2 linked regions of the Tahibacter amnicola genome follow. The protein of the gene in region 1 interacts with the protein of each later gene in a pairwise test. Links are inferred from orthologs where the notes say so. Each region holds a gene or a part of one and is shown on either strand. Other genes may lie near its edges.

The links.
Region 2: the proteins of rpe (region 1) and eno interact in binary tests that used the Escherichia coli proteins (3 or more experiments, as listed by UniProt). The link is inferred for Tahibacter amnicola from one-to-one orthologs.

The regions. Positions count from the first base shown.
Region 1 is NZ_CP104694.1:992,299-1,008,957, reverse strand. Bases 6,626-9,415 are described here. They hold rpe (ribulose-phosphate 3-epimerase), read right to left. Parts: upstream 8,471-9,415; coding sequence 7,781-8,470; downstream 6,626-7,780. Other genes in these bases: N4264_RS04135 (c-type cytochrome), read right to left, coding at 9,291-9,415; djlA (co-chaperone DjlA), read right to left, coding at 8,506-9,294; N4264_RS04150 (hypothetical protein), read left to right, coding at 7,520-7,738; N4264_RS04155 (hypothetical protein), read left to right, coding at 7,344-7,466; pdsR (proteobacterial dedicated sortase system response regulator), read right to left, coding at 6,626-7,159. Also shown: indole-3-glycerol phosphate synthase TrpC, read right to left, coding at 1-748; trpD (anthranilate phosphoribosyltransferase), read right to left, coding at 792-1,823; N4264_RS04170 (tetratricopeptide repeat protein), read right to left, coding at 2,014-4,224; N4264_RS04165 (ATP-binding protein), read right to left, coding at 4,371-6,413; more of pdsR, read right to left, coding at 6,470-6,625; more of N4264_RS04135, read right to left, coding at 9,416-9,599; N4264_RS04130 (phosphoribosylaminoimidazolesuccinocarboxamide synthase), read left to right, coding at 9,825-10,721; N4264_RS04125 (Mpo1 family 2-hydroxy fatty acid dioxygenase), read left to right, coding at 10,826-11,323; N4264_RS04120 (DUF2845 domain-containing protein), read right to left, coding at 11,410-11,676; N4264_RS04115 (efflux RND transporter permease subunit), read right to left, coding at 11,814-14,321; N4264_RS04110 (WD40/YVTN/BNR-like repeat-containing protein), read right to left, coding at 14,430-15,644; N4264_RS04105 (DUF1329 domain-containing protein), read right to left, coding at 15,862-16,659. UniProt on the Escherichia coli protein: Catalyzes the reversible epimerization of D-ribulose 5-phosphate to D-xylulose 5-phosphate.
Region 2 is NZ_CP104694.1:2,068,468-2,077,178, forward strand. What follows is about bases 880-3,665. They hold eno (phosphopyruvate hydratase), read left to right. Parts: upstream 880-1,519; coding sequence 1,520-2,812; downstream 2,813-3,665. Other genes in these bases: N4264_RS08745 (hypothetical protein), read left to right, coding at 880-1,494; ftsB (cell division protein FtsB), read left to right, coding at 2,826-3,137; ispD (2-C-methyl-D-erythritol 4-phosphate cytidylyltransferase), read left to right, coding at 3,184-3,665. Outside these bases: N4264_RS08740 (hypothetical protein), read left to right, coding at 1-187; more of N4264_RS08745, read left to right, coding at 316-879; more of ispD, read left to right, coding at 3,666-3,882; ispF (2-C-methyl-D-erythritol 2,4-cyclodiphosphate synthase), read left to right, coding at 3,920-4,396; tRNA pseudouridine(13) synthase TruD, read left to right, coding at 4,527-5,564; N4264_RS08775 (hypothetical protein), read left to right, coding at 5,700-5,927; N4264_RS08780 (Smr/MutS family protein), read right to left, coding at 6,019-6,582; 5'/3'-nucleotidase SurE, read left to right, coding at 6,771-7,547; N4264_RS08790 (protein-L-isoaspartate(D-aspartate) O-methyltransferase), read left to right, coding at 7,544-8,224; N4264_RS08795 (YqaA family protein), read left to right, coding at 8,268-8,711. UniProt on the Escherichia coli protein: Catalyzes the reversible conversion of 2-phosphoglycerate (2-PG) into phosphoenolpyruvate (PEP). It is essential for the degradation of carbohydrates via glycolysis.

The sequences.
Region 1 (16,659 bases):
CGCGCATGAACGCCTCGCCGACAAGGAAGGCGTGGATGGCGTTGGCGCGCAGACGCTGCACGTCTGCGGGCGCGAGCACGCCGCTCTCGGTCACCAGAAGGCGGTCTGGCGGAACGCGATCGCGCAGCGAAAGGGTGGTGTCCAGCGACACCTCGAACGTCCGCAGGTTGCGGTTGTTGATGCCGATCAGCGGCGCGGAGATGGCCAGCGCGCGATCCAGCTCCTCCGCATCGTGCACCTCGACCAGCACGTCCATGCCCAGCTCCAGCGCCAGCATGGAAAGCTCCGCCAGCGCGGCGTCGCCCAAGGCGGCCACGATCAGCAGGATGCAGTCCGCCCCCAGGACGCGCGCTTCATACACCTGGTAGGCATCGATGGTGAAATCCTTGCGCAGTACCGGCAGCGCACAGGCGGCCCGGGCCTGCTGCAGGTAGGCGTCGGCGCCCTGGAAGAAGTCGACGTCGGTCAGCACGGACAGGCACGCCGCGCCGCCGGCTTCGTAGCTACGGGCAATCTCGGCGGGATGAAAATCCGGACGGATCACGCCCTTGCTCGGACTCGCTTTCTTGATCTCGGCGATCACCGCCGGAGCACCGGCGGCGATGCGCGATTCCAGCGCGTCGCGAAATCCCCGCGCGGGCGGCGCGTCGGCCGCGCGCGCCGACAGCTCGCGCAGCGATACCGCGCTGCTGCGCGCGGCGATTTCTTCGGCCTTGCGCCGCAGGATCTTGGTCAGGATATCGCTCATGGGTTACCTGGTCGTTCGTGCAAGTGGATGTGCGCGCAGCGCCCTACCCGGCCAGGCGCTGCGTGGCAGCGACGAACTGGTCGAGCTTGGCGCGGGCCTCGCCGGTGACAATCGCCTCGTTGGCGACGGCAATGCCTTCGGCGATCGAGGCGGCCAGGTTGGCCGCGTACAGGGCGGCACCGGCGTTGAGCAGGACGATGTCGCGTGCGACGCCCGGCTGGTTGTCGAGCACCTCCAGCACGCGGGTACGCGATTCGTTCGCGTCAGCGACCGCCAGCTGGCGCGAGGACGCCATAGCAAAGCCGAATTCCTCCGGCTCGATCTCGTACTCGCGCACGACGCCGTCCTTGAGCTCGCCCACCAGGGTGGCGCCGCCCAGGGAAATTTCGTCCAGGCCATCCTTGCCGTGCACCACCAGCGCATGCTGCGCGCCCAGTTCCTGCAGGACGCGGATCTGGATGCCGACGAGGTCCGCATGGAATACGCCCATCAGGATGTTCGGCGCATTCGCCGGATTCGTCAGCGGGCCGAGTATGTTGAACAAGGTTCGAACGCCCATCTCCTTGCGCACCGGCGCGACCACGCGCATGGCCGGATGATGGTTGGGGGCGAACATGAAGCCGATCCGCGTTTCCGCCAGACACTCGGCGACACGCTCGGCATCCAGGTCGATGCGGGCACCAAGCGCTTCGAGCACATCGGCACTGCCGGACTTGGACGACACGCTGCGATTGCCGTGCTTGGCGACATTCACGCCGGACGCCGCCACCACGAACATTGCCGCGGTCGAGATATTGAAGCTGTTGGCGCTGTCGCCGCCGGTACCGACAATATCCACAAAGTGCGGATAGGCCGGCGCGACCACCGGCGTGGCCATCTCGCGCATCACCCGCGCGGCGGCGGCGATCTCGCCGACGGTTTCCTTCTTCACGCGCAGGCCGGTGATGATGGCGGCTACCATCGTGGGCGATACGCTGCCGCTCATGATCTGGCGCATCAGATCCACCATCTCGTCGTGGAAGATCTCGCGGTGTTCAATCGTGCGCTGTAGCGCCTGTTGCGGGGTGATCGGCACGGCTCGCCTCCGACGGTATCGAATGGACGATGATAAGCCCTTGATGCGCAAAGGTCAGCTCAGGCAAATGCATAAGGCCACGCCGGCAATCCGGCTTGGTGGATGGGCCGTACCGGGCGGTGGCCAGAGGTATGTCAACCTGCCCGGTCGTCAGCGGAACCGGATTGCTATTTCATTCGTAGCAAACGGATCACGACAGCGCGCGGCGCCGCACGGCAGCCTGGACGGCATCGGCCAGGCTGCGCAGGCGTTCGCGTACGCCGGCATCGAGCCGGCACTCGGCCAGCACGTAGAACGCAGTGCGCAGCACTTCCCGCCAGCGCGGCTGGCGCGGCAGGCGTGCCAGCGTCAGATAGCGTTCCATCGCCCGCACGCGCAGCCGGCCGTCGTCGACCGTCACGCGCCAGACCCGGCTCTTCTCGGCCAGGTCGATGCGTGTCTTGCCCGTGGACTCCTCCCAGGCCGACACGGCACAGACCATCAGCTCGACCAGTTCACGCCGGAAACCATCGGCGCCGCTGTCGTCGAGGGCGTCGTCCGTGGTATCGCCGGCCGACGCAAACGGTTCCACGTCCGCCGCGATACGCAGCAGCGCCGTGTCCACCTGCAGCGCCACGCTGGCGACGCCCAGGGCCGATTCGGGATCGTCCGGCAGGGTGTCGTAAATCGTCGCGTCTTTCACAGCGGCGCCCTGCGGACCGGGCAGCCAGGTCACCACGGCCATGCCTTCCACCGCGTCCGCCGCTGCCAGGCGCACCCGGTGCATCACGGTACCGCCGCGCACCGTGAGGCTGACATCCGCCGGCCCTTCGCCCTCGTCGATACGGCCCAGGGCCTGTTCCAGCTGGCGGCGCGAGTCGGCATCGAGCAGATCCGCCAGGGTGCAGCCGATCACCGGGCCGGCCGGCGACAACAGCGCTGTCGCCGCCGTGTTCGCGGCAATGACCGCGCCGCCCGCATCCAGCGCCAGCAGCGCGGTGGCACCGCGATCGAGCAGCGACTGCACGCGACGCCGATCCAGTTCGAGTGCCGCCGCCGCCTCCCGGTAATGCGCCGCCTCGGCAGCCAGGACGGCTTCGCGCCGCGCCGCCGCAAGCCGCGACCGTTCGCGGTACCGGTACACGCCGAATGCCACCACGATAAATCCCAGCGCGGACAGGCTTGCCGTCAGCCACAGCTGCGCGGTGCGCTGGCGCAGACGCGATTCGCGCAGATGCGATTCCGCCGCCAGCGTGGCCAGCGCCCGCTCCTTTTCCGCCACTTCAAAACGGACGCGCAACTGCTCCAGGCGACGGTCGTGCTCGGCATCGCGGCGGGCGGCATCCGCGGCCTGGTAGGCCAGGGCCCGCGCATAGGCAGCCTGGTAGTCGCCGGCCGCCGCAGCGGCCTTTGCCTCCAGGGAAAGCAGGCTCGCCCGTTCCGGGGCATCGGGCGGTAACGCGGCCAGGGTGGCTGCCAGGCGCGCGGCGGCAGACGGGGCATCGCCCGTAGCCAGTGCCAGGCGTGCCTGTTCCTGCGCCAGGCCCGCGTTCACGCCAATGCCCAGCGTCACGGCCAGCCGTTCACTCGCCGCCAGCGACTCACGCGCGGCCGGCAGGTCGCCGGTGTCGAGCGCCAGTCGTGCCAGGGCGATACCCACCCGCAGTTCGTCCGCACGGGCCTGCTTCTGGCGGAACGTTCCCAGGGCGCGATCCAGGTGGCGTTTCGCCGCGGGATGATCCCCGGCGTCCATTGCGCTGGCAGCCAGGCCTTCCAGCGTATGGGCGATATCCAATGCGCGGCCGTGCGCCTCGTGGTCCGCGAGGGCTTCCTGATAGCGCGCGGCGGCCGAGGCCGGGTCGCCCAGGTCGCGGTAGAGATCGCCCAGATTGTTGAGCACGGGACCGAGCTGTTCGCTGCCCAGCTGGCGTTGCAGATCCAGGCTGGTCAGGTAGGCCTGCAGGGCTTCCCGGTAGCTGCCAAGGCGACGCAAGGCATTGCCTTCGTCATTCCAGGACTGGGCCTGGGCCTTGGTGTCACCGATCGCCACGGCCATCTCGCGCGCCTGGCGAAACTGCGCCAGTGCGTCGCCGACGGCGTCCTGGCGGTAAGCGAGGATGCCGCGCCGGCGGGCGACCCGATACGCCTGCATGCCCGCAGGCGGCTGCACGGCGCGCTCGGCCTGATCCAGCAACCGGCGGGCGGCGCCGAAGTCGCCCAGCGCCAGTTCCGCATCGACCTGGCGCAACAGCACTTCGTCGGCCGTGGACCGGTCGCCGGCCGCTACGGCCGCGGTGTAAGCCGCCTGGCAGGCCTGCACCGCCTGGGCCGGTTGCTGCTGGCGGTCACGGCAGGTCTGTGCCACATCCGGTGCGGCACCGGCGAGGGCGAATGCCGCCCAGAGCAGGGGCGCGGCCATCATGGCCATCTCCGTGTTGCCCGGCTCCGTACCAATCTCGATTGCCGCATTCCGCGACGTCTCCCGCGCGAGTCAATCGCGCCAGTGTGCCAGCGACCCACGGGACGGTGCATGCCGGCCGGCACGCGCTACCGTGCGCCGCGCACGGCTCAGCGCCGCGCCATCGGTGCCCGCGACGCCACCGATTCGCGCGGCATGCCGCTCAGATGCAGCACGAATTCGACGCCATCACCGCCCGGAAGGTTGTGTGCCGAGGCCTTGCCACCATGCCGCTCGGCCACCAGCCGCACGACGTACAGTCCCAGGCCCAGGTGCGGCACGTCGCCCCGCCCGGCGCCATCGCGCAGGCTGACCAGCGAATCGAACAGACGCCCGTGCATGGCCGCCGGCAGGAGTGGCCCCTGGTTGGCCACGCTCAGCACCATACCGGTGGCGTCCGGTTCGAGGCCGATGCGGATCCAGCCGTGCTCCGGCGTGAACGAGCGCGCGTTGTCGAACAGCTTGTCCAGGGCCTGGGCAATCAGTTCCGGCGCGCCGTGCATCGGCATCAGCTGGTCGGGGACGTTGATGATGATGTCGCGCGGCGCAGCCAGCGCGCGATAGGACTCCGCGCAGCCGCGCGCCACTTCGGAGAGGTCGAAATCCTCGGCATCGGCCGACGCGATCGCACGTTCCATGCGGCTGGCCTCGCTCATCGCCCGCACGATGGCGACCAGGCGATCAATACCGTCGCGCGCGCGGCCGACGTAGGCACGGGCTTCCGACGAGATCGGCTGGTGTTCGAGGTTGTCCAGCGAGGATTTGACGATCGCGAGCGGCGTATGGAGTTCGTGGGAAAGCTTGGAGGCCAGGGTGCGCAGGTAGTCGGTATAGGCGGCGATCGCGTCGAGCAGCTGCTGGAAGCTGCGGGCCAGGTCGCCCAGTTCGTCCTTGCTGTCGGTCAGCGGGACGCGGCCTTCCAGGCGTCCATCCGCTGCTGTCGCGCGCTCGGCGCCATCGCGCAGGCGTCGGATCCGCACCGACAGCCAGGTCGCGAACGCGAACAACACGCCAGCCGCCAACGCGAGCACGCCAAGGCTGACCAGCCCGAGCCGCTTGAGCGCCGCATCGGTCAGCAGTGGCAATGCCGTGTTGGTCTGTTCCAGCAGCACGGCACCACGGGTCTCGCGGTCGACGATCAGCGGAACGGCCGCAACCAGAACAACGTCACCGGGCGATGAACCGGCGCGCCAGGTGGCCGCCGGCACGCCCGACAGCGCCTGGAGCGATTCGGCCGCGTCCAGGCGGGCCTGGCTCTGCGCCAGCGCCGGGGTGCCCTGCAGCGCCGGTGCGATCAGCCAGCGGTAGGCCCAGCGCGCCAGCCAGGATGGCGCCTCGGTTTCGCCGCGCGGCTGCACCTGCGCCACTGCGCCGCTTTCGGCAACGAGCCAGCCATCGCCGCTGATCAGGCGCACGCGGGTGGATTCGGGAGCGAACTGTTCCAGTTCGCGGGCCAGCGACGTGGAGTAATGCAGCAAGGTCATCGGTTCGCTGCCCGCGATGGCGTCGGGTTCGCCGGTATCGACCAGCTTGAGCGACAGCGTATCCGGCGCCTGGCTGGTCGGCACGCGGAATTCGATCCGATAGCCGGCGGCGTCTTCCTGCCACTCACCGGTGATCGTCAGCGGCAATGGCCCGCCTTCCATGCCGCTGGGCAACGCTTCAAAAGGACCGGGCGCGGCGCTGGCCAGCCAATAGCGGCGCGTAAAGCCGGCGCGGGAGAACTCCAGTTCCAGCCGGTCGGCGCGGGCGGCCTGCGGATCATGCGCATCGGCACGCTGGCGGGTGCGGTCGCGCACCTCGACGAAGCCGTGCAGCCATTGCGCATCTTTGCCAAGTACCATTTTCACTTTCTGAGCATCGGTTGCCGGACCGAGCGCCTGGAAATACGGACGCACGGTGGACCAGTCGTCACCGTAACCGTCGATGGCAATCGGAACCGTCAGGTCATGCACGTACACCGCCGATCCCGGCGGCGGCAATGCCGCGTTGATCGCAACGAGGCTGCGCGACAGCGCCTTGCCCGAGGCGATCAGCGTCTGCTCCTGGCCCTGGCGCAGGAGCACTTCCATCTGCCGTACGAACTGCCAACCGGCCCAGGGCAAGGCCAGCATCGACAGGGCGACGAGCAGCAATTTCTGACGTAGAGACATGAGACCTGCACCGGCAGAGCGCACCGCAGCCGGCGCGGGAAACAGGCTGGGAACCGTTACGGCTTCCAGCGATAGCCGACGCCATGGACGGTTTCGATGCCGTCGAAGGCCGCGTCGATGGCGAGGAACTTCTTGCGGATGCGCTTGATGTGCGAGGTGATGGTGGCATCGTCGACCACCACCTGGGCCTCCCGCATGAGCTGGTCGCGGTTTTTCACGTGACCGGGGAAACGCACCATCGTGTGCACCATCCAGAACTCGGTCACCGTCAACGGCACCTCCTCGCCGTTCCAGGTGATGCGCATGCGTTCCTGCTCCAGCTTGAGCGGGCCATGCTCGATCACGCTCTCGGCATCGGCCGGCTTGCGCAGGGCGTCCATGCGGCGGAACAAGGCGTTGATGCGTGCGGCGAGCTGATGCAGCGAGACATCCTTGGTGAGGTAGTCGTCGGCGCCCAGGCGCAGGCCGGAGATGACGTCCAGGTCCGAGTCACGGGCAGTCAGGAACAGGATCGGCAGCGCCGCGGCGCGCGACCGCAGGCCGCGGCACAGGTCGAAGCCACCCTCGGGCTCATCGCCCAGGCCCACGTCGATGATCACCAGCTCCGGCAGCCGCATGGCAAATGCCGCCTCCGCCTCCGGACGCGAGGCATAGCCGCGTACCTCGTAGCCGAAACGGGTCAGCGCCTCGACGTAGTTCGCACGGATCAGTGGTTCGTCTTCGACAATGGCGATACTGCGGGGCATGGCGTCGCTACTCGGCGGCGGAGATTGGGGCGGACTTTATCGACGGGACTCCGCCCCCCGCAACGCCGGACGCGCACTTGCCCGTGAATTGCCAGATCTGGTCGGTACAAAGGCGCATCCCGGCAGCAGCGTGACCCGCTGTACCGGTTGGAATGGACCTGCCACCACACTGACGAGGACCCCAATGAGCAATGCGCCCCGCCCGGAACCGAATGCCGAACTCACAGCGGGTTTCGAACCGCTTCGGGTCCTTTTCGCGCTGGGGGCCTTGCTGTTGGGATTCGTGGTCGCGGCCCAGGGCTTCTGAGCCCGGGCCCGCGGTGGCAAACCCTCCTGCCCCAACCGCACCCGAGACCCTTCATGGACGCCTGCCTGCCGGCTGATTTCCGTATTGTTCCCTGTGATGAACCGATCGACTGCAGCGCTACCGGCGCATGTGGTCGCATCGCCGATGACGAGAGCGACTGGCTGGGCGGCGAAGCCCTCGTTTCGCCATTGCCGCTTAAGGAAATGCAGCGCCACGCGCGCCGCCGGCCGCGCACTCCGGTCGAAGACGACCCCACATGGAACGTCTTCTGACAAACACCGCCGTCGCAGCCCTCTGATGTGGCGACGACCGCCTCAGGCGGTCGTCGCAAGGGCACCGTCGATGGCCGCACGCATGTCGCGCACGACGGCCGCATAGTCGGGCTTGCCGAAGATCGCCGAACCGGCCACGAACGTATCCGCGCCGGCCGCTGCGATCTCGCCGATATTTTCCGGTTTTACACCACCGTCGATTTCCAGCCGGATCGCCCGTCCACTGCGATCGATGCGTTCGCGCACCTGGCGCAGCTTCTCCAGCGCCGACGGAATGAAGCTCTGCCCGCCAAAACCGGGATTGACCGACATGATGAGGATCAGGTCCAGCTGGTCGAGCACGTAGTCGAGGTAGTGGAGCGGCGTCGCCGGGTTGAACACCAGGCCCGGCTTGCACCCGCTGGCACGGATCAGCTGGATGGTGCGGTCGATGTGCTCGGACGCTTCCGGATGGAAGCTGATGTAGGTGGCGCCGGCCTTGGCGAAGTCCGGGATGATGCGGTCGACGGGCTTGACCATCAGGTGCACGTCGATCGGCGCTTTCACGCCGTGCTTGCGCAGGGCTTCGCACACCAGCGGGCCGATGGTCAGGTTCGGCACGTAGTGATTATCCATCACGTCGAAATGCACCCAGTCCGCGCCCGCGGCGATGACGGCATCCACCTCGGCGCCCAGGCGGGCGAAGTCGGCGGAAAGGATGGAAGGAGCGATGACGGCAGGCTGGCGGGACATAGGTAACTCACTGTGATGGGCCGGCGTCGTGCCGGTCAGACGAAGCCGCGCGCGGATTTTATCCGCTCGTAGGCCGTGTTGATCTCGCGCGCGCGCTCCTCGGCGCGGCGGCGCAGGGCGTCGGGTACGTCGCCCAGTTTGTCCGGATGATGCTGGCTGATCAGCTTGCGGTAGGCACGCTTGATGGCGCGGTTGTCCGCATCGGCGGCGATGCCCAGCACCGTGTAGGGATCCGGGCTGTCGACCGGCGGCGGTGGACGCGCGTGGTTGCCAGATCCCGCACCGGCATGGCCCTGGCCCGCCTGCCAGCGCCGTCCGCGCATGGCGGCGAGCGAGGCCAGCTCGCGGTCGTCGATGCCCAGCGCCTGGGTCAGCGCGCGCAGCACGGCCATGCGCGCCGCAGCCGTGCCACCCTCGGCGTAGACCACGTCCAGCAGCACGTCGATCAGGATGTAGGCGTGGTCGCGACGGCCGCCACACCAGGTCTTCAGGTCCGCAATCGCGACATGGATGGCAAAGCCGGACTGCTTGCCCGCATTGAACCGCGCGATGGCTTCGCGTCGCTGGGCCGGATCCAGGCAAAGCCGGCGCATGAGGTGTTCGGTGGCGTCGATTTCCGCCTGCGACACGGCACCGTCCGCCTTGGCCATGGCGCCGATCAGGCCAAACAGGGGATCGAGGAAATTGATGTGCCGCGCGGTCTTGAACGGCCGCAGGAATTGCCCGATCAGATGGCCGGCGATCAATCCGAGAATGAGCCCAGGCACCCCGCGGATCGACAGCAGGCCCAGCACGGCACCGACCAGCGGCCCGATCCAGATCATGGACGCGGCGGCCGCGCGGCATACCAGGCCGCCAGGGCATCCAGTTCGGACGGCGTCAATGCACCGACTGCGGCACGCATCACGGCGACGTCGCGCTGGCCGCTGCGGTACGCGGCCAGGGCGGTCTTGAGGTATTCCAGGTCCTGCCCGGCCAGGTGAGGCGTACCGGACTGGGTCGAACGACCGTCCTCGCCATGGCAGGACGCGCACAGGCCCAGGCGTGCCGGCCGGGGAACCTCGTCGGCCTGGGCCGTCGCGGCGCAGGTACCAAACACCGCAAGAGCCACCAGGAAAATCGGTCGCATGGGAAGACAGGAGGCGGAAACAGCGGCCGATTCTAGCAGCGGACGCATCGGCCCGGCCGCCCGCATGCACGCGCAGGTACGGCGCGACGCCGTGGGCGCTCCCGGATCGACCCGCTAGAATAGGCGGCTGTGCAGTCTGCCCACGCGGTGCGTCCCCGCCCCGCGGGCGGCTGCGGCCGGCGACCTCGTTCCCGGCCTCCCGACTGTCCTCGTGGAGTTTCGAGCGTGCCTACCACCCTGCGTGAATCCCAGCTTCCGGGTCTGAACCTCGTCCACCGCGGCAAGGTGCGCGATGTCTACGCGTTGTCTGCCGCGGAACTGCTGATCGTCGCCAGCGACCGGCTGAGCGCCTTTGACGTCGTCCTGCCCGATCCCATTCCCGGCAAGGGTGAGATGCTCTGCCAGATCTCCAACTTCTGGTTCGACAAGACGGCACACCTGGTTCCCAATCACCTCACGCACAAGCCGGTGGAGACGGTCCTGCCGCCGGGCACGGATGCGTCGCTGTATATCCGCCGCAGCGTCATCACCAAGCGCCTCAAGCCGGTGCCGGTCGAGGCGATTGCCCGCGGTTATCTGATCGGCTCGGGCTGGAAGGATTACACGGCTACCGGCCAGCTCTGCGGGATCCGACTGCCCGAAGGCCTGCGCCAGGCCGAGCAGCTGCCGGAGCCGATCTTTACGCCGTCCACCAAGGCCGCGGTCGGCGACCATGACGAGAACATCGGCTTCGACCAGCTCGTCACCCGCATCGGCGGCCCGCTGGCCGAACAAGTACGCGAAGCCACATTGTCCATTTATGGCTGGGCGGCCCGCTTCGCGGCCGAGCGCGGCATCATCATCGCCGACACCAAGTTCGAGTTCGGTACGGACGAGAACGGCACGCTCTATGTGATGGACGAAATGCTGACGCCGGATTCTTCCCGGTTCTGGCCGGCCGAGGATTACCGGGTCGGCATCAGCCCGCCCAGCTACGACAAGCAGTACGTGCGCGATTACCTGGAAACGCTGGGCTGGAACAAGACGCCGCCGGGCCCGAGCGTGCCCGCCGAAGTCATCGCGGCTACCGCCTCCAAGTACGCCGAAGCCCTCAAGCGACTGGCCGACATCACCCTCGACTGAGCGCGGACGGTGCCAGGCACCGTCCGGACCCATCGGACGCCCGCGACATGCGCTGGCGTCCGGATCGCGCTAAGCTGGCCTTCCGTCGCACCCTGAGGCGTGCCATGACCGACACTGCCGCCGCGTCCGCCGATTCCCGCCGCGAAGTTGACCGCTGGCTCGGCAACTACGCCGAGGATCACCGCGACCCGACCAATATTCTTATTCACTGGGTCTGCGTGCCGCTGATCCTGTGGACCGTCATCGCGTTTCTCTGGATCATCCCGGTGCCCCCGGCGCTGGGTCGACAGGGATTCTGGGCAGCCGCCGGCATGTTCTTCGCCTTCGCCTTCTATATGCGGCTGTCACGCGTGCTGGCGCTGTCCATGGCCGCCGTGTTCATCGCGATGGCACTGCTCACCGAAGGGCTTTACCGGGTGCTGGGGCCGCAGAACCTGCTATACCTCGCCATCGGCGTGTTCGTTGTCGCATGGGTGGCGCAATTCGTCGGCCACAAGATCGAGGGCAAGCGGCCGTCGTTCTTCACGGACCTGGCCTACCTGCTGATCGGACCGGCCTGGATCACGGCAAAGGTGCTCCGCCGGATGGGCATCAATTACTAGCCCGACGCACGCGCAACCCCACAAACGCAAAGGCCACCGCGAACCGGTGGCCTTCTGTTTTGCGCCGGCGGCTCGCCGGTGGTCTGTCAGCGACTTTCGTCGATGGATTCGACCTTGCCGTTCTTGATCACGACGGTCAGCGTCTTGCCGTCGCGGGAATACTGCCAGCGCTCACCTTCCCTGCCGCCTTCCTTGGTTTCGATCGGATCCTTGATCGCCGGCTGGCCGGCCAGTTCGATCAGTTTTGCGCTGGAATCACCGACCGCGAGGACGCGACTGCCGAAACGCAAGGTATCCAGCGCCATTGCGGAAAACGGCAGGAGGAGGGCGGAAAGGACGACGAGGCGACGCATGACGGCTCCGGGCGGGGAGAAAGGGAAGGGGTCGGCGCGACAGTAGGTCCACGTCGCTGAACGCCAGCTGGCGCCCGGCCCGAATCCTACACGGCTGGGTGGCAACGGGGAGGGCTTGTGCCCTCCCCGTCGGCGCCTCAGGCGGACTTCTCGAACGGTCGCAGCAACCAGCGGCACAGCGCCGGCAGGAAAATCAGCGCCGCGAACATGTTCACCACGAACATGAAGGTCAGCATCAGGCCCATGTCGGCCTGGAATTTCAGCTCGGAGAAGATCCACATCGCCACACCCACTGCCAGCGTCAGCGCGGTATAGAAGATGGCGATACCCGTGGTCTTGAGCGCCCCGAAATAGGCCTGTGTCAACGAATTGCCCATCTGCATCGATTCGCGCATGCGGGCAAAAATATAGATCGCATAGTCCACGCCGATACCGACACCCAGCGCAACGACCGTCAGCGTGTTCACCTTGAGGCCGATATCCAGCTTGACCATCAGCGCGTGGCCGAGCTCGGTCACCAGCACCAAGGGCAACACGATGCACAACGCGGCCAGCGGATTGCGGAAGCTCAACAGGCACATCACGAAGACAGCGCCGTAAAGCAGGTAGAGCATTACCGCGTCGACCTCGCGCACCTTGTCGTTGATGGCCGCCAGGACACCGACGTTGCCGGTGGCAAGACGCAGGTTCAGCGCATCACTGTGGAACTCCTTGCCGTTCTCCTGGGCCAGTTTCGCCTGGGCCGAGAGCTCATTGACCAGGTTCACGTTGCCGCCCGACCACACGCCGTTCTTCTCGCGGAACTCCTTCACCGCCGCGACGACGCGGTCGATGGTGGTGGCCCGGTGGTCGCTCAGGAACATCATGACCGGCATCGCGCTGCAATCATTGTTGAGCAGGCCCGAGTCCGTCTCGAATCCCTGCGTGGCCACGCGCAGCGTATCCGGGTCGCGTGGCAGCGCGCGCCAGCGCAGATTGCCTTCGTTCCAGCCGGCATTGACGATCTTGGCCGCCATGGGCAGCGTCATCACCTGTTCCACGCCTTCCACATTGCGCATCGACCAGGCAAAGCGGTCGATCGTTTCCATGACCGGATAGCTCGTGGTGCAGGCCGAGGGCTGCGCTTCGGCGATGACGTTGAGCATGTCCACGCCTAGCGAGAACTTTTCACTGATCAGCACGGCGTCCTGGTTGTAGCGCGCCTGGGGCCGCAGCTCGGCCACGCCCTTCTCGGCGTCGCCGATCATCACGTGGCTGCCGTACTGCTTGGCGACGAACCAGATGCCGACGCCGGCAAGGATGATGACCGCCGCCGGAATCGGACGCGCGAACTTCGCCAGCAGCGCCCAGATCTTGTCGAACTGGGTCAGCTGGCGGAGGCGGTATTCGCGCTTGCCCATCAGGTTGCGCAGCTTGCAGTAGGAGAGCAGGACCGGCAGCAGCACCAGATCGGTCAGGATCGTGATCGCTACGCCAACAGTAGCAGTGATGGCCAGTTCGAAAATGATCTGGATCGGGATGATCAGGATCGTGGCGAAACCGATGCAGCCGGCGATCAGGGCGACCGAGCCGGGCACAAGCAGCATCCGGAACGCCAGCCGTGCGGCCGTCTCCGCATCGACGCCCTTGCGTGAACGCAGCTCTTCGACCGTCCCCTCTTCCAGCCCACCGAAGAAGATCTCGCCGCGGAAGCGATTGATCATCTGCTCACCGTGGCTGACCGCAATCGCAAAGATCAGGAACGGCGTGAGCATGTTCATCGGGTCGATGCCAAAGCCCAGCAGACGCAGCGCGCCGAGCATCCACAGCACCGCGATCAGCGCGCAAAGAACCGTCAGCGTGGCGAGCTTGACCGACGAGGAATACAGGAACAGCAGGATCCAGGTGAAGGCGATGGTGACGAAGAAGAACAGGATCACCGAGCGCGCACCGTCGCTGATATCCCCCACCATCTTGGCGAAACCGATGATATGGACCGAGGTGGTTTCGTTCTCGTACTTGGCGCGGATCGCCTCCAGCTGGGCAGCGACCTTCTGGTAGTCGAGCTTGATCTGGCCGGCGCCGCCTTCGGGAACGAGTTCCGCCCAGACCATGGCGCCGGAGAAGTCCCTGGCAACCAGACGGCCGACGATGTTGGCCTTCTCGATGTTGGCGCGGATGGTGGCGAACTGGTCCTGCGAAGGCTGGAAGTTCTCCAGGTTCGGCGTGAAGTCCTGGGGAATCACGTTGCCGCCGGCGAAACCGTCCTCCACCACTTCGACGAACCGGACGTTCGGCGTGAAGATGCTGCGGATGCGGGCTTCGTCGACATTCTCGACGCCCTTCACGTCCTGCGTGATCTTCTCCATCGTCTGCATGAACGGCAGGTTGAAGATGTCGCCGTTCTTGTCCATCACTGCAATCAGGATGCGGTTGGCGCCGCCGAACTCCTTCTCGTAGTCGAGAAAGGTCTGCATGTATTCGTGCGCCAGCGGGATCTGCTTCTTGAATCCGGCATCCACGCGCAGCTGGGAGGCGAACCATCCCATCGCCACGGTGACCAGCGCGAACAGCGCAAGGACGACCATCCGGTTGCCGAAGATCAGGCGCTCGGCAAACCGATGGAACGCGCTGGGGTTATCTACCGCCTTGATGGAGCCCGCCATGTCTTGCCCTCGGATTTCGTTCTTGCCGTGCGCACCGCCGGATCGCTCACGGACGGGCGCTGCTGTTCGTCCTTCCCGGCGCCGCCCCGGCGGGCGCCGTCGTGTCCGTCACTGCCGCGGCTGGAATCGGCCGATGCCGTTCTCGCCCGCGACGACGAATGCCGTGCCGCCTTCCACCGGCAACGTCGCCGACAGCGCGCCGGCCGGTTGCACGGTTCCCTCGCGGAACGGCTCGTTGGCCGAGCGGCGCACCAGTACCAGGCCGTTCGCACCGACCAGGGCGACACCACCGCCAGCCAGCTTCGCACCGCCCAGCAGGGTCAGCTCGGTATTGGTCGAAAGCTCTTTCCAGGTATCGCCGAGATTGTCGGTTTCGAATGCGTGACCGCGCAGACCGAACACGATGGCACGCTGGCCTTCAAAGCCGACGGCGCCGAACATCGAACCGTCGTAGGGCAGCTTGGTGCGCTGCCAGGTCTGTCCACCGTCGCGCGAGCGCAGCAGGCTGCCGCGCTCGCCGGCGATCAGGAGTGAGCCGTCGCTGGTACGGGCGATGGCGTTGAAGTGCGGCTCGCCCTCTTCTTCGATCTTCAGTTCCTCGCGCGAAAAGGTCCACTTGTCGCGGGGTTTTCCATCGCCTGCGGCTTCCGCACTGTCCGCCGGCGCCGCACCGTTATTCAGAATATCGCGCGGGTTCCAGGTCTTTCCGCCGTCGGCAGTCTCCAGGTACAAGCTGTACGCGCCGACAGCGATGCCGTTGTTTTCATCAAGGAACAGCACGTCAAGCAAGGGTGCCCCATGGCGCGCGTCGTCCGCAGGGGTGTCATCCGTGGGTGCGGTCCAAGGGTCCTTGCGCTGCAGTGTCCAGTGGTCGCCAGCATCATTGCTGTGGAGGATCACGCCATCGCGGCCGACCGCCCAGAGCCGTGATCCCGCCGCCGCCACCGCTGTCAACGTGGACTGCGTCGGCACGTCGGCGACCTGGGTCCACTGCGTGCGATCCTGGGAGACGAGGATGATGCCACGCTCACCCACCGCGATGGCGCGATTGCCGGCTTCCGCCATGTCCAGCAGCAGCGCCTGTGCCGACAGGCGCATCGGCTCGGCCGGAACATCCACCGGATCTTTCCAGGGCTTGGACGCGGCGTTCGCAGGGGGCGCAGGCGTCGCGGGCGCGACGGATTCCGCCGGCACCGCTTGCGCAGCCGATGCGGGAGCAGGTTCGTCGGCGGCATACGCCGTCCACGCGACCGCTACCGCCAACAAACCCACGCCCAGGCCGAAGCGAACGCGGGAAGAACCGGTAACCAGCAAACGTCCCATCTCGATACCCCTGTCAGTGCGGCTTGTGCCACAACAATCACAGCGTGTTAGCACGTCAGCAGGCGAACGCAACCAGCGCCGGGCGTTTCACCTTAGCGCAATTTGCCCCATCGCGAGTGCGTCCCCAGGTACGGGCAAACGGGTTGCGTGACGCCAGAAACGCGATCAGCCGCCCCGTTGACGGCGGCGGCTGATCACTCATACGCAGTACGCCGCCTTACTGGAATCCACGCTGGCGAAGCGCCTGCGGCGTGAACATTTCCGGCGTGGTCTGCAGGGAGAAGTCATACATCGATTCCTGGTTATCCAGGCCGGAAACGATGTAGCGGCCGGATTTCAGGTCGTGCGTGGTTTCCAGCGTCGACCAGAACACGGGAACTTCGTAGTAGTTGATCGAAGGCGCTTCGGAATAACGCCACAATTTGCCCTGCGTGTCGTAGTGGTCAACGACAAGAATCTGCCAGCTGTCCTCGTCGATGTAGAACGTCCGCTTCGGATTGATGTGGCGCTGGCCTTCCTTGAGGTTGGCTTCCACCACCCATACGCGGTGCAATTCATAGCGCAGGTAATCCGGATTGATGAAGCCCGGCTTGACCAGATCTTCCACCTTCACCTTGTCGCTGTGCGCCTTGTAGGAGTTGTACGGAACGTACATCTCTTTCTTGCCGACCAGCTTCCAGGTGTAGCGATCCATCGCGCCGTTGTACATGTCGGTCTGGTCGTTGGTACGCAGACCGTCGGAGGCGGTGCCGGGATTGTCGTAGGAAATGTTCGGCGCGCGACGCACGCGGCGCTGGCCGGGGTTGTACACCCACGCCTGGCGCGGCTCTTTTTTCGAATCCAGCGTTTCATGCACCAGCAGCACCTGGCCCGCCAGACGCGGCGGCGACACCACCTCCTGGTAGAAGTACACCAGGATGTTGTTGATGTCCTTGAGCGTGTTGCCCGGCTTGTAATAGAGCCCCAGAACCTCTTCCCGGATGCGCGTGATCGTGTACGCCCCCGACGCCGTCGG
Region 2 (8,711 bases), 1.1 Mb from region 1 along the record:
GCGGCTGGAATCGTCCTACCAGGAAACGGCAAGGCGTGCACTGGAGATCCAGCAGGCCGCCGTCGAGACACAGCGTGCGGCCTACGAACAGCAAATGCGTACGGCGAGGCTGTATCGCCGGGTTGTGGGAAGTTCGGCGGTGATCATGGTGATCATCCTGTTCATGGCATTCCGTTCGTCCTTTTGATGATGCCGCAGGCCCCCGCCCTTGCATGGACCGGAGTCCGGCGTTCCCCGTCGTTCTCCCGGGCAAGGCAGGCGCGGCATCAGGGAAGGTATCGCTCGCGAACAAATGCTGGTGCAGGAGACTTCAAAATGAACAAGTACGCAAAATGGATGGTTGCGGGAATGGCAGTGCTGGGTGCTGCCGCCCCGGATGCGGTGTTGGCGGATGCGCAGCGGCTCGGTCCGCCAGCCGGCGGTACCGCTTACCCGGCCTTCGCCCAGAATATTGCGTTGGATGACCTCACTGGCACAGTGGCAGCCAGTTCGCATCTTGAGCAAAATGCGGGAACATCGAATCGGGGAGCAGTCGAGCTGTTCCGCCGTGCTGACAGTGGCTGGAATCACGTCGGAACACTGAAGGATCCGACGGCGGATATTTTCGGATGGCGCCTGGCAGCGGGTGATGGATGGATTGCTGTCGGTGCTGCGGTGTCCGGCACGCACGTCATCGATCTGTTCCAGAATACGGGCGCTGGATGGGTCTATCGCCAGCGCCTGGTGCCCTCCATACCCGGCGTGCCTGCCGTCCATCTCGGCAAGATCACGCTGGACGGCGGGAACCTGCTGGTCGGTTCCAGCTATTTTCCGGGGAACATGCCGGGAAAGACCCAGGTGGAGGCCTACCGCCTGGTGGGTGAGACCTGGCAATCCGAGGGCGTCCTGGAAACGCCCTACGCCCGGTGGTACCTGGGCCGCGCGATGGTGCTGTCCGGTGACTCCGCGGTCGTCACGGTGGAGTTCCCGACCCTCGACCAGGCTCCCAAATTCGCCAGCTTCGTCCGCAATCAGGGGCAGTGGCAGCACGTTTCCAGTGCCCTGGCGCCCGCGATCGACTATCCCTATGTCAATCATGCCCTCGCAATCTGTGGTGGCAACTTGTTCGTCTCCGTCCGCTCGGTAAACGTCGACGGCGGCAACGGCCTCGTCCAGCGATACACCGGCAGCGCCTCTGCCTGGACGCCTTCCGGCAATCCGCTGACGAGCGGCGACCACTATTTTGGCTGGGGCCTCGGCTGCTCAGCAGGCGCGCTGGGCATCACTGCGCCCGGAGCGCAAAAGGCGTATCGCCTTGCGCCGGGACATGGCGCCGAGCTGGAAACACTGCAGACGCCCGAGTACACCGGCAGGGCCTTCGACGACAACCAGGTTGTGGTGCACGCCAACGACGTCATCATCAACGACATGTGGGGGCTGGTACCGGCTGTCGGCTACGTCGGTGCGGCGTTTGCCTTCCTCGATGATCGTCTGTTCCGCCATGGTTTTGATTAATTCACTCACGTAGAGACTCTCATCAATGTCCATTGAAAAAGTCCACGCTCGCGAAATCCTTGATTCCCGCGGCAACCCGACCCTCGAAGCCGAAGTGACCCTCGCCAGTGGCCATGTCGGCCGCGCGGCGGTACCGTCGGGCGCCTCCACCGGTTCGCGCGAAGCGGTGGAACTGCGTGACGGCGACAAGACGCGTTACCTCGGCAAGGGCGTGACCAAGGCCGTGGGTCACGTGAACACGACGATTGCCGCCGCGCTCAAGGGATTTGATGCCGCCGACCAGGTGGGCCTGGACCGCAAGCTGATCGCGCTGGACGGCTCGCCGAACAAGAACCACCTGGGGGCCAATGCGCTCCTGGGTGTTTCGCTGGCCGCCGCGCACGCCGCCGCCGCCGCGAAGGGGCTGCCGCTGTGGAAATACCTGGCGGCCGATCGGACGGCCCGGCTGCCGGTGCCGATGATGAACATCGTCAACGGTGGTGCGCATGCCGACAACAACGTCGACATGCAGGAGTTCATGGTGCTGCCGGTCGGTTGCGCCAGCTTCTCCGAAGCACTGCGCTGCGGTACCGAGATCTTCCATGCCCTCAAGTCGGTGCTCAAAGGCCGTGGCCTGTCGACCGCCGTGGGTGACGAAGGCGGTTTCGCGCCGGATCTGAAATCCAACGAAGAAGCCATCGAGACCATCCTGGAAGCCATCGCCAAGGCGGGTTACAAGGCCGGTGAAGATGTCTACCTGGGCCTGGACGTCGCCAGCTCGGAATTCTTCGAGAACGGCAAGTACAACCTGTCGGGCGAAGGCAAGCGCCTGACGTCCGAGCAGTTCGCCGACTTCCTCGCCGGCTGGTGCGCGAACTACCCGATCATCACCATCGAAGACGGCATGGCCGAAGGTGACTGGGACGGCTGGAAGCTTCTCACCGACAAGCTCGGCAAGAAGATCCAGCTGGTCGGCGACGACCTGTTCGTCACTAACACCGCGATCTTCAGGGAAGGTATCGCCAAGGGCATCGCCAACTCGATCCTGATCAAGGTGAACCAGATCGGCACGCTGACCGAGACGCTCGAAGCCATCGCGATGGCCGACGCGGCGAAGTACTCGGCCGTGGTGTCGCACCGCTCGGGCGAAACCGAAGACACCACCATCGCCGATATCTCGGTGGCGACCACGGCCACCCAGATCAAGACCGGCTCGCTCTGCCGCAGCGACCGTGTGGCCAAGTACAACCAGCTGCTGCGCATCGAAGAGGCGCTCGGCAGCGCCGCGCGTTACGCTGGGCGGGACGCGTTCCCGAACCTGCCGGAGCTGTTTCGCTGAGGCCTGATGCCACGTGCTGCGTTACGCCGCCCTGATTCTCCTGATTCTCCTGATCGTTCTGCAGGTCAAGCTGTGGACAGGAGCGGGCGGCGTGCGCGAAGTGGAAAGCCTGCAGAGCGCCGTCGAGGCGCAGAAGAAACAGAATGCCGAGCTCAAGGCGCGCAACGACGCACTGGGCGCCGAAGTGCAGGACCTCAAGGAAGGGCGCGATGCCATCGAAGGCCGCGCCCGCTCCGAGCTGGGCCTGATCCGGCCGGGTGAAACCTTCTATCAGATCGTCGAGCCCGGTGCGGAGGATAAGAACCCGCCGCCGCGGCGGCCCTGAGCCGGTACCCGGCTCTGCGGGACGATCAACGTCACCGGAGGGATGGATGAGCAAGGCCTATTGGTGCGTCATTCCCGCGGCGGGGGCGGGGCGTCGCTTCGGCGCCGCCATGCCCAAGCAGTATCTGCGCCTGGGCGAAAAACCCTTGTTGCTGCATACGCTCGAGCGGCTCGCCGCCCACCCGCAGGTAGCGGGACTCATGGTGGTGATCGCGGCGGACGACAGCTACTGGACGCACGGAATGCTGGAAGTGCTGGGCAAGCCGCTGCTGCTGGCGACTGGCGGCAGCGAGCGCGCCGATTCGGTACTGGCGGGATTGCGTGCACTGCCTTCGTCCATCGCTGACGACGAATTTGTGCTGGTACACGACGCGGCGCGGCCCTGCGTTTCGGCAGAGGACATCAGCCGTCTGGTCGCACGTGCGACCGCCGGTGACGGCGGCCTGCTGGCGGCCCCCCTGCGCGACACGCTCAAGCGGGCCGATGCCGACGGCTGCGTCCAGTCGACCGAGCCGCGAGAGGCGCGCTGGCGCGCCCTGACGCCGCAGATGTTTCGCCGCGGGCCGCTTAGCGCGGCCCTGGCAGCGGCGGCGGAAGCGGGCGTGATGGCGACCGACGAATCCATGGCCATGGAACGGGCCGGTCACCGGCCATTGCTGGTGGAAGGCGCGGAAACCAATCTCAAGGTCACCACGCCGGCGGATTTGCTGCTGGCCGAATTTCTACTGGCGCGCCACGTTGGATGACGGCATCGCATCGGTGCCGGGTCGAGGAATAGAGATAATGCGGATTGGGCAAGGATTTGACGTACACGCCTTCGGGCCGGGAGATCATGTCGTACTGGGCGGCGTACGCATTGCGCACAGCCAGGGCGTGATTGCCCACTCGGACGGCGACGTGGTGATCCACGCGCTATGCGACGCCCTGCTGGGTGCGTTGGCGCTGGGCGACATCGGACAGCACTTCCCGCCCAGTGACGAGCGCTGGCGTGGTGCCGACAGCCGCGTGTTCCTGCGTCATTGCATGGCCTTGCTGGCACAGCAGGGCTACCGGCTTGGCAACGCCGATGTCACTGTGATCGGCGAGCGCCCGAAGGTGTTGCCGCATGCACCGGCGATTCGCCAGGTGCTCGCCGCCGACATGGCCTGCGAGCCGGGAGCGGTGAGCATCAAGGCCACGACCACTGAAAAGCTCGGCTTCACCGGCCGTGGCGAAGGCATCGCGGCCATGGCCGTCGTGCTGGTGGAAAAAGCCGGCTGAGTGCCGGCGGTGCTTTCGATACCTTTTTGTCGAGGGGAGATCTGGACAATGCCGCATTCGCTTGTCCGTCGCCATTCCCTCGGAATAGCGCGGTGTGTGCGTTCGGATCTCTCCTGGTGGTGACTGCCTGATGTCGTCTTTGCCCTTCGCCCACGGTGGCCCCGTCCTCACGGGGCAGCTGCGCTGCGCGCCCGAAGATTTCCGGGTCGACGAGGACCTGGGGTTCGAGCCCGATGGTGCCGGCGAGCACGTTTTCGTCCGCGTGGAGAAACGTGGCGCGAATACCGACTGGGTTGCCGCGGAGCTGGCGCGCTGGCTGGATCTTCCGCCCGAGGCAGTCAGCTATGCGGGGTTGAAAGACCGTCATGCTGTCACGCGGCAGACGTTTTCGATTGCCGTGCCGATCAAGCGGAGCGTGGACTGGAGCAGCCTGGCCCATCCGGAGTTCCGCGTGCTCGACGCCGTGCGCCATGGCCGCAAGCTCAAGCGCGGCGCCTTGCGCGGCAATGCGTTCCGCATCGTGCTGCGCTCCGTGTGCGGGGATCGTGCGCAGGCGGAGGAGCGGATCGCGATCATCCGGGAGCGCGGCGTGCCCAATTATTTCGGCGAGCAACGTTTCGGGCGTGATGGCGCCAATCTCGATCGCGCACTGGAAATGTTCCGTGGGCGGCGCGTCGCCCGGCAGCAGCGCAGCCTGCTGATTTCCGCGGCGCGTTCGCACCTGTTCAATGAGGTACTCGCACGGCGAGTGGCTGCGCAGAGCTGGAACCAGGCCATGGACGGCGACGTCTGGATGCTCGACGGCAGCCACAGCATCTTCGGTCCGCAGCCGGTCGACGAGCAGATCCTGCGCCGCCTGGCCGATCGGGATATCCATCCGACCGGTCCGCTGTGGGGACGCGGCGCGCTGCGCAGCACCGGCGCCGTGGCCGATCTCGAGCAGTCGGTGGCCGGCGGCATGGCCGAGTGCACCACGGGCCTGGAAGGGGTCGGGCTGAACCAGGAGCGCCGCAGCCTGCGCCTGCCCGTGACGGACCTGCAGGCCGAATGGGCGGACGATGCATTGACATTGTCCTTTTGGCTGCCGGCTGGCGCCTATGCAACGACCGTCCTGCGCGAGCTGTGCGGGAGCCCTGCCGGAGATCCTGCGGACGCGATGCAGGAATAAGCGCCAGATCACGCCGCTGTAACGGAAATGGCGCGTTAGATGGCGTCGTCTTCCGCCTTTTGGGGCGCTTCCTATACTGGAACTACCGGGCGCCAGCGCCGACGGCGATGGCGGTCAGTCCAAGAGGAGGATGTCATGTATCGTCTGATGGTGGGTCTGGTGGTAGTGCTGTCGGGAGCGTTGATGACAGGATGCGCGTCGAGCGGCAATTCGGGACTGGTCAAGCGCGAAATGCTGCCGTCCGACGACATCGACGTGCAGAAGGTCGCAACGGTCAACAAGTGGGCGCGCGAACGCGGCCACACCGTGCAATGGATCAACATGCCGATCAAGACGCGCGATCATCGCGTGGCCGATCGCTGAAACGCCACGGCGATCGCGCAGGCGGTCGCCGGTGGCCGTTGCTCCCGGTTGCGGCCGTCCCGGTCGCGCCAGGGATTTGATCGTCGTGGGATCAGCGGTGCCGCAGCAGCACCACCGTGGCGCCGGTTCCACCCAGCTCCGGTCGCGCCGAAGCAAAGGCGACGACATCGTCGCGCTGCCGCAGCATGCGATCGACCAGCCGCTTGATCACGGGCCCGCCCGGTCGTGAACGCAGCCCCTTGCCGTGGATCAGCTTCACGCAGGTGAGGCCGCGATGGCGCGCATCGGCCAGGAAGGTGACGATGGCTGACCGGGCAACCTCGGCCGTCATCTGGTGCAGATCCATTTCGTCCGCAATGCTGAATGCGCCGCGCTTGAGTCGCTTGAGCAGCTCCGGCCTGTAGCCGTCGCGCAGGTAGCTCAGCTCCTCGCCGATCTCCATCTCGGCCGGATCGATCGGCATGTCCAGGAGTTCGTCCCGTACCCGGGCTTCATCCAGCCAGAACTGGCGGGGCTCCGGTGCTGGCCGCTCCGGCACGATACCGGGCGCCTCCGGCGGGGTATGCGGACGTACCGGGCCGATGGCGTCCTGGAACAGTCGCCGGTCTTCCTCGGTGATCGGTGGTGGTGCCGGGCTGGCAGGCCGTTTGCGCATGAATTCCTCGCCGTGGACGGCCAAGGTACCGCATTCGTTCGTGCAGCCGCCATGCCGCGTCGCGCGTGAGCCGCGCGAGGTGGCATCGGCGGCCGAGGGCGGGGCAATTCGGCTAAACTTCCTGCTGCTTTCACGCCGGATACGGCGGCGCTGCACGCGCCGCGGTCCGCTGCACCCAGGAACGACGCATGCGTGTTTTGGTTTCCAACGACGATGGCGTGGACGCCCCGGGCATCCGCGCGCTGGCTGATCGGCTCTCGGCGGTCGGCAAGGTCACCGTGGTCGCGCCGGACCGCGACCGCTCCGGCGCCAGCAATTCGCTGACGCTGGACCAGCCGATCCGGGTCAGCCTGCTGGACGACGGCCGTTACCGTGTCGCCGGCACGCCCACTGACTGCGTGCATCTGGCCCTGGCCGGCATGCTGGATTTCCAGCCGGACATCGTCGTCTCGGGGATCAACAACGCTGCGAACCTCGGTGACGACGTGATCTATTCCGGCACGGTGTCCGCCGCGATGGAAGGCCGTTTTCTCGGCCTTCCGGCGATCGCGGTGTCGCTGGTCAGCCGCGACCACCAGCCGGAGAACTTCGACAGTGCCGCCCAGGCAGCGTTGATTCTCATGCAGCGCCTGCTGGTCGATCCGCTGCCTGCCGATACCATCCTCAACGTCAATGTGCCGGACCGCCCGTGGGACGAGATCCGGGGTTTTGCCGTCACCCGCCTGGGGCGCCGTCATCGTTCGGCGCCGTGCATCCGCCAGAGCGATCCGCGTGGCCGGCCGATCTACTGGATCGGGCCGCCGGGCGAAGCCGAGGACGACGGCCCCGGCACGGATTTCCATGCCGTGCGCGATGGCTTCATCTCGATCACGCCCATCCAGGTCGACCTGACCCGCTACCAGGCGTTGGAGAAAGTTGCCGGTTGGGTCGAGAGCCTGCCACTCGGAGCCGGGTTGCCCGCATGACGGCGTTCCAGCGACAGTCGCCGGAAGCGCGTGGCCAGGGCATGACGTCGCAGCGCGCGCGCGACCGGCTGGCGGATCGCCTTGTCGCCGAAGGTATTCGCGACCGCCGGGTGATCGACGTGATGCGCCAGATGCCGCGCCACCTGTTCGTGGAAGAGGCGCTGGCCACACGGGCCTATGAAGATTCCGCCCTGCCGATCGGCCATGGCCAGACCATCTCGCAGCCCTGGGTCGTCGCTCGCATGACCGAGGCCTTGCTCGAATTTGGCGTGCCCCGGCGCGTGCTGGAGATCGGCACCGGTTCGGGCTTCCAGGCGGCGGTGCTCTCGGCATTGGTCGGCCAGGTGTTTACGGTCGAGCGGATCGAGGAACTGTTGCGCAATGCGCGCCGGCGCTTCCGAAAGCTCGGTATCGACACCATCCGCTCCAAGCACGACGACGGCCGGCTCGGCTGGCCTGAGGAAGCACCGTTCGACGCCATCGTCCTGACGGCCGCCGGTACTGAACTGGAAACCGCGCTGCTCGACCAGCTGGCACCCGACGGTGTCATGGTCGCTCCGGTCGGTGCCTTCGGGCGCCAGCAGCTGGTGCGTATCCGCCCCGACAGCAACGGGGTGCGGATGCGCGAAATTCTCTGCCCGGTGAGCTTCGTGCCGCTCCTGGGTGGGACGCTGTGACGGCCGGCAGCGTTTGCCGGCCCATCCAAGGAAGGAGTCTTCCGTGAGGTTGTTCAAGCCGTTGTACGAGAAAGCGCTCGCGTGGGCGGCGCATCCGCGCGCCGAGGCGCTGCTGGCGGGGCTGAGTTTCATCGAAGCCATCATCTTTCCGGTGATGCCAGAAGTGATGCTGGCGCCGATGACGCTTGCCAGGCCAGCCCGCTGGGCGCGTTTTGCCACTGTGAGTCTGATCTTTTCGTTGATCGGGGCGGTGGTTGGTTACTTTCTGGGCCATTTTGCCTTCGAGGCACTGCGTCCGCTTTTGGACTACCTGGGCTGGCTGCCCAAGATCGACGCGCTGGTGATTTCGCTCAAGGCAACGGTGGCCAACAGCGCCTGGACAGCGTTCTGGTTGTTGGTTGTGGCGGGATTCATGCCGGTTCCACTCAAGATCTTCACGTGGGCGTCGGGCATTGTCGGCGTGCCGATGGTGGCCTTCATCGCCAGC